Regions from separate parts of the Shewanella vaxholmensis genome, predicted to be linked through region 3. Evidence: predicted binding sites of a transcription regulator. Region 3 holds the regulator's gene; each other region holds the start of a gene.
The links. The regulator sigma-54, encoded in region 3, starts transcription at its own class of promoters, with help from an activator protein. The targets are predictions, from matches to a motif close to GTTGGCACGNNNNTNGNNT.
Positions count from the first base shown of each region.

Region 1 (6,045 bases), on a different contig from region 3:
TTGCTGCACTGCCACACCGTGTTCGAATTCTAAGGTGCTGACGTTCGCCTTATCGCCCTGCCAACGGCGATCAGCTTTAATATTGAATAGGTTATGACTTGGCGCGCCGTTATTGCCACGAACAATTTTTTGTCCCCAGCCAGTTTCAAGCGCCGATTGCGCCAACAATACTTCTGGCTGGGTACCTAATGCTTTTGCCGCTTTTTCAGCGTGTGGGTATAAGGTCGCCAAAAACTCTTCGCGACTACCGAAGCGGACTATTTTCTGGGTTTCCCTAAAGGCCGCCGTCGGCAAAACTTGGCCGCTAATCACAGGTTCAACGACAGAAAGTGACTGTTCGCTCCAGCTTGGCTTAGGTGTATCAATTGCCAGTAAACGATGAGGCGTATCAATGTCCATTGATGAGTTTGCATTCATGGCTCTATCGGGCTCAAATGCTGGTCGAGCAATGGCAGCGGGGACACCATGATTAACAACTGTGGGTTCAACCACTGGAGCGGCTGCACTCTGCATTGGCACGTTAAGGGCTTTAGCATCATGGAGCATTTTCATACCGCCATCGTCGCGTAATACCGATGCTGGCGTGAAATGACTGGTTTCAGGGGAGAGTTGCTGCACCATCATATCGGCAAGGCCCAATACCCCTTTGTCAGATAAATCGACCGATAACTGCTGATCGCGCATCTGTTCGTAAAACTGAGTGTATTGGCTATTGAGAGGACTATCAGACTTAAAAACCGCATTGGCATCGCGCATACTTTTCATCAGCATTTGCACGAAAATACCTTCAAATTGTTGGGCGACCTTTTTCAAGGCGCCCTTCTCATCCTTCTGTGCCTGGGCGCGGAGTGAATCTAAGCCGCCCAGGTCAAGAAAATGTGATGAACTTGAAAGCTTTTCCATGATTTTCCCGACAGAAATTAGATGATGATAAGTTCACCATGCAAAGCTCCTGCCACTTTTAACGCTTCCAGTATTGCTAACACATCTGAAGGGGCTGCACCGACCAAGTTAACCGCTCTAACCAGCTCATCCAGCGTAGTGCCTGGATTAAACATAAACATACGGCGATCACTTTCTGTCGCTGTAATCGTACTATTGCTGGTGACGGTTGTTTGACCATTAGCCAAGGCATTTGGCTGTGAAACCTGCGTAGCCTCAGCAATCGTGACTGTCATGCCGCCATGGGTAATCGCCGCTGGGAGTAAACGCACGTTTTGCCCAACCACTATGGTTCCGGTACGTGAGTTAACAATCACTTTGGCAGATTCTTCTGCTGGGATAACATCGAGGTTTTCAAGCGTTGCTAAAAAAGACACCCGTTGTGATACATCACGCGGAGCATTAACCTGCACAGATGTTGCGTCTAAAGGACGCGCCATATCAGGGCCTAATAGCTCATTAATCGCATCGGCCATCCGTTGTGCGGTAGAGAAATCAGAACGACGTAGGTTAAACGTCAAATAATCGCCAGTTGAAAATGGGGTCGCCACACTGCGCTCAACAATCGCGCCATTGGGTATACGGCCAACTGTTGGGGTATTTTGAATGACCTTTGAACCATCTAAACCATCTGCACTAAAACCACTCACCACTAAGCTGCCTTGGGCTATGGCATACACATTACCGTCAACACCTTTCAAAAAGGTTTGTAGCAAGGTGCCACCGCGTAAACTTTTGGCTTCGCCTAAGCTAGATACGGTGACGTCAAGATCTTGACCCGGTTTGATAAAGGCTGGCATATCGGCGTGTACGGCAACCACAGCAACGTTTTTAATCTTTGGTTTGACGTTGTCAGGAAGATTAATGCCGAAATTTTTGAGCATAGTCATAAAGGTTTGCTCGGTATAACTGGTTTTTTCACCCGTTCCCGGCAAACCAACCACTAAGCCATAACCGATCAACTGGTTACTGCGTACGCCCTGCACATTGGCAATATCTTTAATTCGTTCAGCCTGACTAGGTAAAGAAAACACTAGTGCAGCAATGGCTAATACCAGTTTATATTTCATGATACGACTCCTTAGAAGGGCCACCAGTCGCTCATAAAGAACTGGCTTAACCAGCCCACTTTTTGAGCATCTGCGAAAGTACCAGTGCCACTGTATTGAATACGGGCATTGGCCATCCGCGTTGAATCGATAGTGTTATCGGGTTTAATATCCTGCGAGCGAACCAAACCTGTGACGCGAATAAACTCATCACCGTTATTGATTGAGATCCATTTTTCGCCGCGGATCACTAAGCTGCCGTTATTCAACACTTGCATCACGTTTGCCGAGATGCTGCCATCTAAACTGTTGCTCTGATCCGCATCCGATTCACGCTTAGTGTTCATGCTATCTTTATAACGTAAATCAATTGGCACTCCGCCAATGGACACATTACTACCACCAGCAAAAATGGGATCTAAGCTCATGTCGGAGCCTTTTTTAATCTGATTGCCTGCACTCTTCTTAGCTTGAGTCGACTCTTTCAAAACGATAGTGATAATGTCACCCACTTTGTGAGCACGAATATCCGAATACAAGCTAGATGCTTGACTGTCTTGATAAATAGAACCAGTCGCAGCAATTTTTGTTGGCGGAGCCTCTGGGTATACCGGCGCGTAAAAGGGATCATCCGCAAGGGGTTTCTTTTGCGTCGAGCTACAGGCTGCAAGCAATAACGCGACGGCCACCACAAGATATCTAGCCATGATGTTTGCCTCTATAAATTCTGAGTCACATAAGACAGCATTTGATCTACCGCTGAAATCACTTTTGAGTTCATCTCGTAAATGCGCTGACTTTCGATAAGGTTCACCAGTTCTTCGGTCACGTTAACGTTAGAGGTTTCTAAGGCGCCTTGACGAATCGCTCCCATGCCATCTAACGAAGCGGTACCTTGAATTGGCGTGCCGCTCGCACCAGTTTCCGTGTATAAGTTTTGCCCCATGGGATCTAGACCCGATGGATTAATAAAATCCGTCATAGTCAACTGACCCACAACTTGGTTCTCAGCAGTACCAGGGGTTTTCACTGAAACTTCCCCCTCCGCGGAAACGGTAATACTGGTCGCATTGTCAGGAATAGTGATCGCGGGTTGCAGCAAGTAGCCAGAACCGGGTGTCACAATCTGGCCCGTATCGTCTAAGGTAAACTGACCGTTTCGGGTATAGGCTGCAGTACCATCGGGTAGCTGGATTTCAAAAAAGCCGGGGCCTTCAATCATCAGATCCAATGAGTTATCCGTAGTCAGCATGTTGCCTTGGGTAAACATTTTCTGCGTGGCGACGACTTTGGTACCCGCACCTATGTTTAACCCATTAGGTAACTTAGTGTTAGAAGCGCTGACACCGCCCGCTTGGTTAACTGTTTGGTAAAGCAAATCTTCAAATACTGCGCGACTTTTCTTGTAGCCCACAGTGCTGGCGTTCGCCACGTTGTTTGAGATCACCGCAATGTCAGTTTGCTGTGCGTCTAAGCCAGTTTTACTAATCCATAACGCCGGATGCATAATCTATCTCCTAACTAATACGCATTAATGAGGATGAAGCGCGATCATTTTCTTCCGCGGTTTTCATCATCTTGACTTGCAATTCAAACTGACGCTGAAGGTCAATCAAAGACACCATTTCATCGACAGGATTTACGTTACTGCCTTCCACTGCGCCACTTTCAACTGCGACGAAAGGATCAGCTGGTGCTGGTTCTCCTGACATTTGTCGAAATAATCCATCTTCACCACGCATCATCTGCGCATTACCGGGATTAACGAGTTTCAAGCGACCAACTTCTTCCACCACTTCAGCGGTAGCGCCCTGAGGTCGAACAGAAATAATGCCATCCTGAGAAATTGAAACCTTCTCAATAGGGAGCGGCAACACTATGGGGCCCGCATCTCCCATAACAGGATTTCCCCTGTCATTGTGTAGTAAACCCGTAGAGTCGAAACTTAAACTGCCTGAGCGGGTATAAGCTTCACTGCCATCTTTCGCCTGAACGGCAAACCAGCCATCGCCTTTAATGGCAACATCGAGATCTCGTCCAGTGGTTTTTATGGGGCCTGAGCGAAAATTAGCTGACGGAGATTCTGTCATCGCAAATACCCTGGAAGGCAACCCTTCACCGAAGGCTTGCATTGAGCGAGCTTGTGCCATATCGGATTTAAAACCGTCGGTATTCGCATTGGCTAAGTTGTTCGCACGGAGCGCCAGCTCATTCATATTTTGCTTGGCGCCACTCATGGCGACATAAAGGAATTTGTCCACAGACTGCTCCGTCAAATTTTCTACATGACAATAGCAAAGCAAGCATCGTGCCAATAAAGTTGACGTTTAATTTACTGATAGAATTGAAGAATAAGGAAATGAAGTGAATTGATAGCAGGATAAAGGCTAAGTGTTGCCACTGGCGGCAACACTTAGTCAAACAATGTAATGATTAGCGGATTTGTAATACGGTTTGTTGCAGTGTGTTGTTCACTTCAAGGGTACGAGAGTTCGCTTGGAAGTTACGCTGCGCCGAAATCAAATCGACCAGTTCAGTGGTCAAATCGATATTCGATTGCTCTAACGCCGATGAACTGAGACTACCAAAAGTTCCACTATTGGGCTCACCCGCTAACGCAGGACCTGAAGCTAAACTGGCTTTCCACGACGTATTCCCCACTTGCGTTAAACCTTGTTCGTTAGCAAAACGAACTAAAGCAACCCGTGCTAAAGCAACGTTCGAACCGTTAGAATAGCTTGCTGTAATTAGGCCATCAGCACCAATTTCAACGTTAGTTAAACGACCAACCGTCGTACCATCTTGTTTCAATTCAGTCGCCGCAAAAGGATCTGCATATTGCGTTGGCGCATTGAACTTCACTGTTAATGCTTGAGTGCCATCCGCTCCAGCACCTAATACACCAGCTGGTTTATTACCAAGTGGCGCCGTAGTAATAACTGCAGGATTACTGTCAATATAGGCTCCAACTGAGTTAAACTTCAGCACCGCCCCCGTCCAGCCACCAGCAGTTTGCGCTGAAACACCACCACCGCCCGCAACAGGTGGCACATCTGGACTACCGTCACCATCAGTATCCACATCGTATTTACCTGCAGGGCCATTTAAATTTACAGGTTTATTATCAATAGCATAATAAGCCACCCAATTACTCTCACCATTATATGCACCGTCTTTAGGCTTCACAAAGTACGTGGTCATGATGTGGCCCTCACCGAGTGAGTCATAAATAGTCATTGAAGTGACATTGTTATAAGTTTTTGGATCGGCGGGATCAAATAAAGCAGGATCCAGAGCTTCAGCTTTAGCATTTAAGTTCATTTGTAAAGTAACATTCTCAGTCTTTACTGGACTACCTGCAGTATCGGGAATTTGTACAGGCTTAGCCGTGGTTAAACTCACAGATGTTGAGTTGCCGTCTTTATCCACAGGGAAAGTCTGTAAATAATTACCAGCCGAATCCACCATGTAATTATTAGAATCTACTTTAAAAGCGCCTGCACGGGTGAATGCGTGATCTAATGTTCCTAATTCAGAGGACGTTACAAAGAAACCACCACCTTTGATTGCCAAGTCGAGGGAGTTATTCGTCAGTTGTAAGCTGCCTTGATGGAATTGCTGTGCCACTTGACTCGTTGCAACACCACCACCAACAGCAGTTTTAGCATTTGAAAAAATAGAATTAGCGTACACATCCGCAAATTCAGCACGGGACTCTTTAAAGCCAATGGTGTTCGCATTAGCAATGTTATTCGCCGTAGTGTTTAAATCTTTCTGCGCGGCAGCAATGCCACTCAATGCAATGTTAAACGACATAATTCACCTCTACACTTGACTCAATTCATTGATGAGCGACTTACGCCCAATTCGGATGCTGCAAAAATTCTTTTAGGCAAACTTAGGTTTCAGACACAGCTAACACATCGGTTAACTTGATGCCCATACCGCCTCTCAAGTTGAGAATGGCGCCAGTACTGGCCGTACCAAGAGAGACACTGGTCACATGGGCATAAGTTGAAACAGGCAGTTCTTGGGATTTTCCATCCACTAACCC
Region 1 covers NZ_JAUOEV010000003.1:122,643-128,687, forward strand. Annotated here, with positions in the region: gene flgJ (flagellar assembly peptidoglycan hydrolase FlgJ) at 1-903, opposite strand, end outside; gene Q4Q46_RS04145 (flagellar basal body P-ring protein FlgI) at 921-2,012, opposite strand; gene flgH (flagellar basal body L-ring protein FlgH) at 2,024-2,698, opposite strand; gene flgG (flagellar basal-body rod protein FlgG) at 2,710-3,498, opposite strand; gene flgF (flagellar basal-body rod protein FlgF) at 3,509-4,252, opposite strand; gene flgE (flagellar hook protein FlgE) at 4,425-5,807, opposite strand; gene flgD (flagellar hook assembly protein FlgD) at 5,890-6,045, opposite strand, start outside.
Region 1: a site for sigma-54 is predicted at 4,289-4,307, ahead of flgF (flagellar basal-body rod protein FlgF). Genes of this name have one in related genera too.

Region 2 (6,045 bases), on a different contig from region 3:
GTGGCTAAATCGGTTACACCGCCCAAGCCGAGTTTAGTGGATGGCAATGGGTTGCCGCCAACGGCAGTGATCAACCATTTAGCACAGCGAATTGTGACAGAGCTCGTTAAGCAAAATGATGCTCTGCGCTCTGATCAGCCAATTGTCGTCGCCACCCCTGTATTAGTAGGTGACATGAATGGCACAAATGCGTTGGCGCAGCAGTTACAGCAAGGATTAATGACGTCGCTCCATAGCTTTCAGTTTAATGTAGTGGATTTGAATTTAGCTGATGGCTTGAGAGTGACGGCTAATGGGGATTTTATTTTGACGCGAGATTGGCAACAATTGTCGAAAAATCTTCCCGTTGAGCATCTTGTCGTTTCGACTATGAGCCCAGTTACCAATGGTATGGCGATCAATACTCGGATTGTGAACATAAGTAACAATCGTGTGGTATCGGCCTCTCAAACTTTTGTGACTCAAAAAGAGTTGGCAAACTACATGCAGCCTTCGGAGCAAATTGTGTCACAAAATGGCATCTTATATCGTCAGGCGAGTCCAGGCATGAATGAAGTGCGTGTTTTAGGAGATGGAAAATGAAACGCTACCTTTTAGTTATTGCGGCGCTAATGCTAACTGGCTGCGCTGCTAAAGATAGATATGTGCAATGGGAAGATGTGCCTCCGCCGAGTTTTCCTAAGTTAACGGCCATAGGATATGCGCCCTTAGCGACTCAACCGGCTAAAGAGCAATCACAAAGAGTGTTGATGGCCATGCAAGCATCAAAAATTGTGGCCTATCGTGAATTAGCAGAACAAGTTTATGGGCAGAAAATAACGGCAAACAGCAGTGTCAGTGATTGGATGTTGACTGACGATAATGTTAAAGCGTCGGTTTCTGGCGTGATCCGTGGGGCGCGGGTCGTTAAGAGTTATCCGGCAGGCGATCATTATGTCACTGAGTTAGAACTGGATTTTTCACAGGTATGGGCGCTGTATCAACAACAGAGTCGTCCACAGCGAGTGAAAGAAGTCACGTATTTCTAGTCATTTCTACATGACTCTATTGAGCCGCGGACTATACGAGTAGTATGCGGCTTTTCTATTTCTGCAAAGTACTAAAGTTTAATTTTTAATCAGAGCTTAGAAGCTGGAAATACAGAGTATGAATTGATGCGCCTGTTAGGCTTTTAAATCATTACCTAAACTTGAGATAGTTGAGGTCTTGCCTTTATCGTTATACGTAAGGCTGGAGGCGTTTCTGCTGGCTTGTAAAGCTTGAGCGAAGCGATTGAGACTGGCTAAATTCATCTCAATTAAACTGGCATTTTGATCGTTCAGTGCTTTGCATTCAGTTAAGGCGTCTTTGACAACGGCCATTTTATGCACGAGTTCGGTTTGCTGAGTGAGTTGAGACTTATCAGTGTGGTTTGCCAGAATATCGTCATTAGTCTTGAGTTCCTTCAGACATTGTGATTTTTCGTTAGCAAGAGAAAGCAGTAAATCGGCGTTTTGGTCAACCAAAGCGCCTTTTTCCTTGAGTATGATTTGCTTAAGAACAGCCAAATGGGCGTGTTGTAGATCTACCAGTTTAGCTATTTCAGTCATAGTTACTCTTTATTTAAGTCATTAAGTTCGGCTTCAAAACTTGCAATATTGGCAGCCAACTTTTCGGGGTCAATTTTGTAGCGGCCTTCGGCGATAGCTTGTTTAATTTCGGCCACTTTCTTTTGATCAACTTCAGGAAGGCTCGCCATTTTAGTCTGAGCTCCTTGCAGTTGTTGCGCTTGCGCTGTAATCACCACTGAGTCGCTTCTTTGTGGTGTTGTCGATTTTGTGGCAACTTGAGCAGATTGATCGCTGCTAGTTTTAGTTGCACCTGAACGAACTTGTGCGGTCGTTGCAGTGTTGAGTTTGCTAATATCAATTGCCATTTTCGGCTCCAGCGTCGTGTGTACGGGATTTCTTAACTGGGGTATCGGCAGCTTATAAAAAAGCTTTAGATTATTTTACATTCTTACTTCAACTTCGCCAATGCCCGTGACTATAGCATCTAGTTCTTTGTTTGAACTGCTATTTTTGACTCTGATCCGATCGCCTTTATTGCCATCTTGTAGGGCTTCGCCTACTGTTTTGAGTTCGAATGAGCTAGAACGAACATAGATAGATACCGAGTCGTTTTTACACACAAAGCATAAGTTGTTGCTTAATATGGGATTATCCTTTGAGACGCGTCGTTTGACTCGCACACCAGCTAATTTACTAGGGTCATTAAATTCAGCGCCCCGCAAACTATTTTGCTCAATGTAACGGATTGCAACTTGGCTAGGGGAGATGAGTTCGCCAGGCGCTAAGGTTTCAGTTGTGACCACAACGGGGAATAAAATATCCACTCTCACCGAGATATAAATTTGCCAAGGGTAAGCGAGCTCTTGCGTATCGCAGCTGACTTTTAGGGTGTTATTACGACTAATTTCCCTGTCACTCGCCAATTCAACCTTAATCGGCGACGAGCATTGTGACGGCAGCATTCTTGCGTCAACTAATTGCGGCGAAATATCGACTTTGGCATTAGTTGGCACAGATATTTTTTCTGAAATAAGCGCTTTAGCTAATTCTGAGATGGCCGATACGGTGGGAACAATAGGCTCTGCACTCGCAAAAGCGGGCATGAAGAGGGTGAAAACACTAAAAAAACAGACTAAATTTACTTTCATAATGAAGAGACTAGCTTGTAACGCCAGAATGCACCTATACTTTTATCAAGTTCGAAGCTGACCACTGTAATAATAATTTGCATCACTGTCAGAAGATTGACTCAGTTTCGACTATGTTTATCGATAGATAAGACGTAAGCAATTAATATGCCTATACTCAAACGAGTCATAGGGCCGTACATAAACAGAACAACAAGGCAGAGTTATGTCGAGTATTCTTGATTCAGTCAACAAACGAACCCAGCTCGTTGGTCAAAACCGTTTAGAATTGCTGCTTTTTAAGTTAAACGGTCGTCAACGGTTTGGGATTAACGTGTTTAAGGTGAAAGAAGTACTGCAGTGCCCACCACTGACCACTTTGCCTAAACTTAATCCTTATGTTAAAGGTGTCGCGCATATTCGCGGTACGACTATTTCAGTTATTGATCTGAGTGCGGCAACAGGTGGTAGACCTTTAGCGAGTACTGAAAACTGTTTCATCATTATTTCTGAATATAACCGCAGTGTTCAAGGTTTCTTGGTCAGTTCTGTTGAGCGGATTATCAACATGAATTGGGAAGCGATTATGCCTCCGCCGCAAGGTGCCGGTCGTTATTCTTATCTGACGGCTGTAACTGAGATAGAAGGTGAATTGGTTGAAATTCTCGATGTAGAAAAAATCTTAGATGAGATTTCACCGGTAAAAACCGCTATCAGTGAAGAAGCCAATGAAAAGCTGACCCTCGACAGAACCCAGCATTACCATATTATGGTTATCGATGATTCTGCCGTGGCCCGTAAGCAAATTATTCGTTCACTCGAGTCATTGAACTTACAAATTGATACCGCAAAAGATGGTCGAGAAGCATTAGATAAGCTTAAAGAAATCGCCAAAGAAATGGACAATGTTGCCGATGAAATCCCTCTCATTATCTCAGACATTGAGATGCCTGAAATGGATGGCTATACCTTGACCGCTGAGATCCGAGACGATCCTAAGCTCAAGCATATTAAAGTGGTACTGCATACGTCGTTAAGTGGTGTATTCAATCAGGCAATGGTTCAAAAAGTGGGGGCCAATGACTTTATCGCTAAGTTTAATCCCGACGAACTGGCTGCTGCCGTGAATAAACACTTAAGTTTGTAAGTGCAGTAGTTAGTACCTAGATACGCTTTACGCTATAATCTCGACTTTATAACATGATGGTTTCGCACTGATTTTGGTGCTTGCTATAGGATTTAGGATGTGAATGTGCCAAATAAATCACTCGCTGAAGCTGAATATAATCAATTTAGGTTGTTCTTAGAGCAACACAGCGGCATCGTACTGGGTGAAAATAAGCAATATCTGGTGCGCAGTCGTCTTGCTCCTCTGATGGGGAAATATAACCTGCCATCCTTATCCGATGTGGTTAAGCATTCGATGAAGCCAACGGAACGTGCGCTTCGGGCTGAAGTGATCGATGCTATGACGACTAATGAAACCCTCTGGTTTCGTGATCGTTATCCATTTGAGTTATTGCATAACGTTTTGTTACCTGAGTATAGTCGTTTAGGTCGTCCACTTAAGATTTGGTCGGCCGCGTGTTCGTCCGGGCAAGAACCCTATTCACTGGCGATGACGATTCTTGAGTATCAACAGAAGAAGCCTGGTGCGCTTGCGGGTAGTGCGTCAATTCAAGCCACGGATTTGTCGCCTTCCATGTTGGAACGTTGCAAAAATGCTGAGTACGATAGTTTGGCATTAGCGCGCGGTTTATCCGAAGAGCGTAAGCGTCAGTTTTTTGATGCTTTGCCTTCAGGCAATATGAAGTTAAAGGATAATGTTAAGCGTTTGGTGAACTTTAGAGCACATAATCTGCTTGAAAGTTATAGCTTACTTGGTAAGTTCGACATTATTTTTTGCCGCAATGTGCTGATTTATTTTGCGCCTGAGGCAAAGGCAAAAATTTTGCGGCAATTCGCTGCCGCTCTTAATCCAAAAGGTATTCTATTTCTTGGTGCTTCCGAATCTATAGCTGGTTTAACGGACGAGTTTGATATGGTCCGTTGTAACCCAGGGATTTATTACCAGAAAAAGACTTAAGTCTACAGCTTTAAAGAAAATTACCGACACTTGTCGGTAATTTTTTACCCATCACTAGCATACCCTAATTGTTATTTTCATTGTCTCCTGATGTTGGCACATGAATTGCTTTGTTTTCGTGAGTAACACGAGGAGGCAATTTTATGGCGATCAATTTTGATAATGCACTGGGTGTGCATCAGTACACTCTCGGTATTAGAGCGCAGCGAGCTGAAGTCATTTCGAGCAATATCGCTAATGCCGATACGCCACATTATAAAGCCCGCGATGTTGATTTTTCTGCGGCAATGCAGGCCGCCCGTGGCCAACAACAGCAGCGTAATAGTCTTGAAATGCAAGAGACAGACAAGCATTTTGGACTTGCTGAGTTGACGGGGCAATTTGTTAAGTTCCGCGTGCCAAATCAACCCGATACCGGTGATGGCAATACCGTTGATATCCAACAGGAACAATCGGCATTCATGCAAAATGCCCTTGAATATCAAATGTCATTAGGTTTTTTAGACAGTAAGTTTAGTGGCATGAAGAAAGCGCTGAGAGGGGATTAATCATGAGTTTATTTAGCATATTTGATGTTGCTGGCTCGGGAATGTCGGCTCAATCGGTCAGGTTGAACACCACTGCGAGTAACATAGCTAACGCTGATTCCGTCTCGAGTAGCGTAGATAAGACCTATCGTTCCCGTCATCCTATTTTCGAAGCTGAAATGGCCAAAGCGCAAAGTCAGCAACAAGCCTCTCAAGGTGTGGCGGTAAAAGGCATTGTTGAAAGTGATAAACCACTACTAAAAGAATACTCGCCCGATCATCCGATGGCGGATGCGGACGGCTTTATTTATAAACCGAATGTTAATGTCATGGAAGAAATGGCAGATATGATTTCTGCTTCGCGCTCATATCAAATGAATGTTCAAGTCGCTGAAGCAGCTAAGTCTATGCTGCAACAAACACTTGGGATGGGTAAATAACATGTGTTACTTAGGAGGTAAGCTGTGAGCCTCATTAATCAAATTAACCAAGCATCGGCGCAGACGGCTCAAAATAAGAGTCAATCAAATGCTGTGACGACCAACTCATCAACCAGTTCAACGGGTAATCCGTTTCTTGATGGCATACGACTGCCAAAAGATTCGATAGTACCGGAAGCGAAAAGCCAACAATTAACTCAAGATGACTTTTTCTCGTTATTAAGCCAACAGTTATCGATGCAGGACCCTTTTAAGCCCGTCGACAACGACCAAATGATTGCGCAGATGGCATCATTCTCGACGGTTGATGGTATT
Region 2 covers NZ_JAUOEV010000003.1:129,012-135,056, reverse strand. Annotated here, with positions in the region: gene Q4Q46_RS04215 (FlgO family outer membrane protein) at 1-582, shown strand, start outside; gene Q4Q46_RS04210 (LPP20 family lipoprotein) at 579-1,028, shown strand; gene Q4Q46_RS04205 (flagella synthesis protein FlgN) at 1,164-1,589, opposite strand; gene flgM (flagellar biosynthesis anti-sigma factor FlgM) at 1,592-1,915, opposite strand; gene flgA (flagellar basal body P-ring formation chaperone FlgA) at 1,991-2,698, opposite strand; gene Q4Q46_RS04190 (chemotaxis protein CheV) at 2,904-3,824, shown strand; gene Q4Q46_RS04185 (CheR family methyltransferase) at 3,924-4,763, shown strand; gene flgB (flagellar basal body rod protein FlgB) at 4,907-5,311, shown strand; gene flgC (flagellar basal body rod protein FlgC) at 5,314-5,730, shown strand; gene flgD (flagellar hook assembly protein FlgD) at 5,755-6,045, shown strand, end outside.
Region 2: a site for sigma-54 is predicted at 4,856-4,874, ahead of flgB (flagellar basal body rod protein FlgB). Genes of this name have one in related genera too.

Region 3 (6,045 bases):
AGCATCGAATGCTATCGGCTCTTCACACTTAATGAGTATGGCAATGGGCTGATCTATATCGGCTAGTCGACCATGTGGAATGGCGATGCCGTTACCTATACCTGTGCTCCCCATCTTTTCGCGCGCCACTAGGCTTTCGAATATCTCTTGAGATGAGAGGGTCGGGTACTGGGCAGCGACTAAGTCGCTGATGAGTTCCAGTACCTTTTTCTTGCTGCCCGGAGTGGCGCAGGTAGTGCACTCCGGCCGCAGTATGGTACAAAGTTCCATTATTAGTGTTTTGTTAACTTCTCTTTGTGTTTAATAACCTGACGATCAAGCTTGTCAATCAGGGCGTCTATAGCGGCATACATGTCAGCATGCTCTGAAGTAGCAAAAACTTCACCACCGATAAGATTTATTCTCGCTTCGGCGATCTGTTGCATTTTCTCGACATTGAGCACAACGTGCACATTATTGATCTGTTCGAAATGGCGTTCAAGTTTTGAAAACTTTTCTTCTACATATGCGCGTAACGATTCGGTAATTTCGACATGGTGTCCACTCAGGTTTATTTGCATAGAAACGTCCTCCGATATCCACTGTAGGTTATAAACTTTTACGCTGATTAGAAGGCGGAATGAGCATAGCCTCTCGGTACTTCGCAATGGTTCTGCGGGCTACGTTGATCCCTTGTTCTGCCAGAAGTTGCGCCATCTTACTGTCGCTCAATGGTTTTTTCTGGTTTTCCGCGGCAACCAGTTTCTTAATGAAGGCCCTGATTGCTGTGGATGAGCACTCCCCACCATCGTCAGTACCGACGTGGCTAGAGAAGAAGTATTTTAGTTCAAAAAGTCCCTTAGGGGTATGCATGTATTTCTGTGTCGTCACCCGTGAGATGGTCGACTCATGCATTTCTACCGCTTCGGCAATATCGTTAAGCACCATAGGTTTCATGGCTTCTTCACCGTATTCAAAGAAACCTTGCTGATATTGCACTATGCAATTCGCAACTTTAAGTAAAGTGTCGTTACGGCTTTCTAGGCTTTTGATAAACCATTTAGCCTCTTGCAGATGGCCACGAATAAATTGGCTATCGGCTTGGTTTTTAGTACTGCGCGCCATCGATGCATAGTGTTGATTTACATTGATTTTTGGCATGCAGTCTGGGTTAAGTTCAACCACCCAGCGGCCATTCTTCTTCGACACAGACACATCTGGGATGACGTATTCGTCATCGTTGGGCGTAATCAATAAACCTGGGCGGGGATTGAGGGTTTGGATAAGCGCGATGCCGTCCCTTAACTCATCCTCTTTTAATTTAGTCTTACGCATCAACAATCTAAAATCGCGGGCGGCGATCAGATCTAAATGATCTTTGATCAACATGCGGGCATTTTCTAGATGGGGAGTGTCAGCGGCGAAATGCGACAGTTGGATCAGCAGGCACTCGCTTAAATCGCGGGCGGCCACACCAATGGGATCAAAATGTTGAATGCGCTTGAGTACGGCTTCGACTTCGTCGAGTTCGACCTCAGGATTACCCATAGCTTCGAGGATTTCATCAGTGCTTTGGGTGAGATAGCCTTGATCGTCGATGGCATCAATAATGGCGGTAGCAATGGCTAAATCGGTTTCAGAAAACGGCGTGAGGTTTTTTTGCCATTCTAAGTGCTCATACAGGCCTTCACTGGTCTCACCTTGGAAGGGCATATCATCTTCACGACTGCCACCGGGGCCAGAATTAGGGGAGGCGGTGAACACTTCATCCCAGGTGGTGTCCATGGGGAGTTCGTCGGGCATGGACTCTTTCGTGAGCGACTCTGCCGTGTCTATGGTGGAGCTGTCTTTTTCTGGCGGCAGGGTGCTAGATTCACTGAAATCCGTATCGGATAGCGTTTGGTTTACAGGGGCTTTAGTGGCGTCGAATTGATCCTCTTCCAGCTCGAGAAGGGGATTAGAATCTAAGGCTTGCTGGATCTCTTGCTGCAGTTCTAATGACGACAGTTGCAACAGACGTATGGCCTGTTGTAATTGTGGCGTCATGGTTAACTGTTGACCCAGTTTGAGCTGGAGTGACGCTTTCATGTTACCGCTGATCCCTACGTTATTATTGTTGGATGAGGTCGCTTGTTATCATCTTGAGTGGAGCACAATGCTGGCACAAATTGCCTTCATTGGCTCCGCTTGATTAACTATAGCCTGAATTGTTCACCTAAGTACACAGCCCTAACTTGCTGATTGTCTAAGATCTCTGCAGGTGTTCCTTCGGCAATCAGGTTTCCGTGACTCACAATATAGGCATGTTCACACACATCTAATGTCTCGCGAACATTATGGTCGGTGATCAACACGCCAAGGCCACGACTTTTGAGCTGTTCGATAATCTTTTTGATGTCGATAACTGAAATAGGATCGACACCCGCAAAGGGTTCATCGAGCAAAATGAACTTAGGATTTGCTGCTAACGCCCGCGCAATTTCGACACGGCGACGTTCACCGCCCGACAATGACATGCCTTGGCTGTCACGGATGTGGGTGATGTGGAATTCTTCGAGCAGATGCTCGAGTTGTTCTTCCCTTTGCTCTTTCTTCAATTCTTTGCGCGTTTGCAGTACGGCCATGATGTTGTCATGGACTGTCAGCTTACGGAAGATACTGGCTTCCTGCGGCAAGTAACCTATGCCTTTGCGGGCGCGCAGGTGCATAGGATCTGCGGTTAAATCATCATCGTCGATAAAGATGTGGCCTTTATCGCTTTTAACCAGACCGACGACCATGTAAAAGGTGGTGGTTTTACCCGCACCGTTTGGGCCGAGCAGTCCAACAACTTGACCTGTCTTTACCGTTAGACTGACGTCTTTAACCACTTGGCGACTCTTATAACTCTTCGCCAGATTTTGTGCTCTTAGGGTGATTTGGGTCATTTAGAGTCCTGCTTTTTCACAGGTTTATCCGCTGGCGCGTCTGGTTTGGCATCATCTTGATAGCTTTCAGGCTGAATAATAGTGATCACGCGATCGTCACCACTACCTGTGCTTTCTGCAATCAATTTTTGCTGGATGATGTTATAGCGGATCACATTACCCGTCACTTGGCTACCTGCTTGATCTAACGAAGCTTGGCCTTTCAGTGTCAGGGTACGGCTTGCCATATCGTAACGAATTTCTTTCGCGCTCGCCGAGGCTGGACGGCCATCGTCTAACACTTGGCTGTAAGTTGCGGGGTTACCAGTGGCCACTAAAATTTTGCTATTTTCACCTTCGGCAGAAAATGCACGCAGTTCATTTGCTTGGATTTTTATCGAGCCTTGGGTAACTTCCACCGGACCAAAGAAGATGATCTGGTTGTTCTTGATATCTGCCGTTTGGCTCACTGCTTTGATTTTAACTTCCTGCTTTAGGTCGTCGACTTTAGCAAAGGCGCTCATGCTCATTATTAGCATTAGGCTGGCAAGTAATACGTTATTTTGCTTCATATGTTCCTACTACCTGACTGGTCAATTTCACTTCCTGCGCGTTGAGGTCGGCATAAAGGCCTTGGCCTTGAATATTAAAATCTTTCCCTGTGACGTAAATGGTACGGTCAGAGGTCATTATCATAGTATTGAGATCGAGTTCCAGATAACTGGTGGACAAGGTCTGGATCGGTTCTTCTGCGCTAATGGCATCAATAATAACATTGTTTTCGAGTACAACCTTGCCCGTTTCCTTGTTTAGCTTGCCCTGATCTGCACTGAGTTGCCATTGTGCTTTACCTTGGTCTGGATAAACAAGATAAACAGGTTGAGTAAAGTAAGTTTGATTCGTTGAATCATAATGTTCCATGTGTTTCGCCGTCACACGGCTATTAACTAGCCCTTGTTCATTGAACTCAACACTGCGCAGATCTTCAATGATGAAATCTGGGGTATTTTGATCTTTAACTCTATTATCGGTATCACCGCTGTGTTTGTTCTGCACTTGCCAATACAGCACTAATGCCGTTCCAAAAAAAGCAATAATCGCGAGTGTCACACGACTCATATACTCATTCCATGGGCCGAAGTGAATTTATTTTGACTGAGTAGCAATAGATCTGTGAGTTCACGCAGTGCACCGTGGCCACCATTGAGCGTAGTGACAAAGTGGGCGTGCTGACGCACATAGGGATGACCATCGGCCACACTGACCGCTAAACCGACGACATTCATCACGGGTAAATCGACAATATCATCACCGATATATGCTACTTCTTCCGGGGTGACACCATAGAGTGCGAGCAATGCTTCATAGGGCTCGAACTTATTATCTACGCCTTGGTAAATATGGGTAACCCCAAGGGCTGTCATACGGTTTTCAACGATTTTGGATTGACGTCCAGTGATAACGGCGAGATTAAAACCGCTGGTGAGTAGCGAGCGCACACCATAGCCGTCGCGGGTGTGGAAGGCTTTTAGCTCTTCGCCGCTATTGCTTAGGTAAATACGGCCGTCGGAAAACACTCCATCGACGTCACAAATCAACAGTTTAATCTTTTGCGCGCGTTGCCACACATCATCACTGATTGGGCCGTAAAATCCTTGCTGTGGCATTAAATGACTCCTGCTTTAACCATGTCTAGCATGTTAAGAGCGCCGATAGGATGGCGGTCTTTATCGATAACAATTAATCCGTTGATGTTTTTTGAGTCCATCACTTGCAGCGCTTGGGCGGCCAACACACCGTCTGTGATGGTCACGCAGTTACGGGTCATCACATCGGCGATGGGCGTAGTGCGTAGATTTACTTCGGCATCGATAACGCGGCGTAAATCACCATCGGTGAAGATACCAACCAGCTTGCGCTGATCATCGATAATCGCCGTCATGCCTAAGCCTTTTTTGGAAATTTCGTACAGGGCTTCTGTGATGCAAATATCGTGGTTAACGAGCGGTAAGTCATCACCGCTATGCATGACATCGCAGACTTTTAACAATAACTTACGCCCTAAAGCACCGCCAGGATGGGACATAGCAAAATCATCACGGGTAAAGCCTTTGGCTTGTAGCAGCGCAATGGCAATGGCATCGCCCATCACTAAGGTCGCTGTGGTGCTTGATGTTGGGGCGAGTCCAAGTGGGCAAGCTTCTTCTGGGACTTCAATACATAAATGTACTTTAGCTAAGCGCGCCATGTTCGATTCGGGTTTACCTGTTACCGCGATAACGGGCACGCCCATACGTTGGATGACGGGCATTAAGGTGAGGATTTCGCTCGACTCACCAGAATTAGAAATCGCTAAAATCACATCGTTATCGGCTAATACACCGAGATCACCGTGGCTGGCTTCACCCGGATGCACAAAAAATGCGGGCGTTCCTGTGCTGGCGAGGGTGGCAGAAATCTTATTGCCGATATGGCCCGACTTGCCCATGCCCATGACAATCACTTTGCCTGTGCAGTTGAGGATCAACTCGCAAGCTTCTGCAAATTCAGCCGAATCAACATATTGATAAAGATTGTCTAGGGCTGACTTTTCAATGTCGATAACTTTACAGCCCCATTGGCGCAGTTGTGATTTGTCTACCATGTCTATCTCTCTTTTTGCATTGTCTTTGTCGCCCCATGATGGGATTGGAATAGCACAATTTGGTACGCGATAAAGATGATATGTAATAGGCTTTCTGCCAAGTTTTAGTTTGTTTTCAGACGATTTAGCTCATGTCTCGTTGTGGTGAGTTTCCTAAAACAACAAAACAATTGCGGCAGGCTAGAGCGATTGATCTGACTCGTCAAGTTCAGCTGCGGCAGCTATGCATGCACAATAACCCGTTTAGCAATTGAAGGCCTTGAGCAATATCATCGTCTTTGTCGTTTATTTCAATGGATTTATCCCGTATCGCTGTGGGTATTACCGCACGGGATGCCTCGATTTCACACTCGTGTATCGACTTATCACACCTTAAAAGTGGACGAAGAGCGAGCTAAGTGCGAACGAATTAGCCAATATTGCCAATTCTGCAACTAGGTTGAAAACATTAAGTAACATTTTACCTGTGCAGAGTGAAAACTTAGGGCGCATTTTCGCTGTAAATGAGGCAAATTG
Region 3 covers NZ_JAUOEV010000012.1:120,520-126,564, forward strand. Annotated here, with positions in the region: gene ptsN (PTS IIA-like nitrogen regulatory protein PtsN) at 1-270, opposite strand, end outside; gene hpf (ribosome hibernation promoting factor) at 273-560, opposite strand; gene Q4Q46_RS12180 (RNA polymerase factor sigma-54) at 589-2,067, opposite strand; gene lptB (LPS export ABC transporter ATP-binding protein) at 2,175-2,906, opposite strand; gene lptA (lipopolysaccharide transport periplasmic protein LptA) at 2,903-3,457, opposite strand; gene lptC (LPS export ABC transporter periplasmic protein LptC) at 3,444-4,004, opposite strand; gene kdsC (3-deoxy-manno-octulosonate-8-phosphatase KdsC) at 4,001-4,552, opposite strand; gene Q4Q46_RS12205 (KpsF/GutQ family sugar-phosphate isomerase) at 4,552-5,529, opposite strand.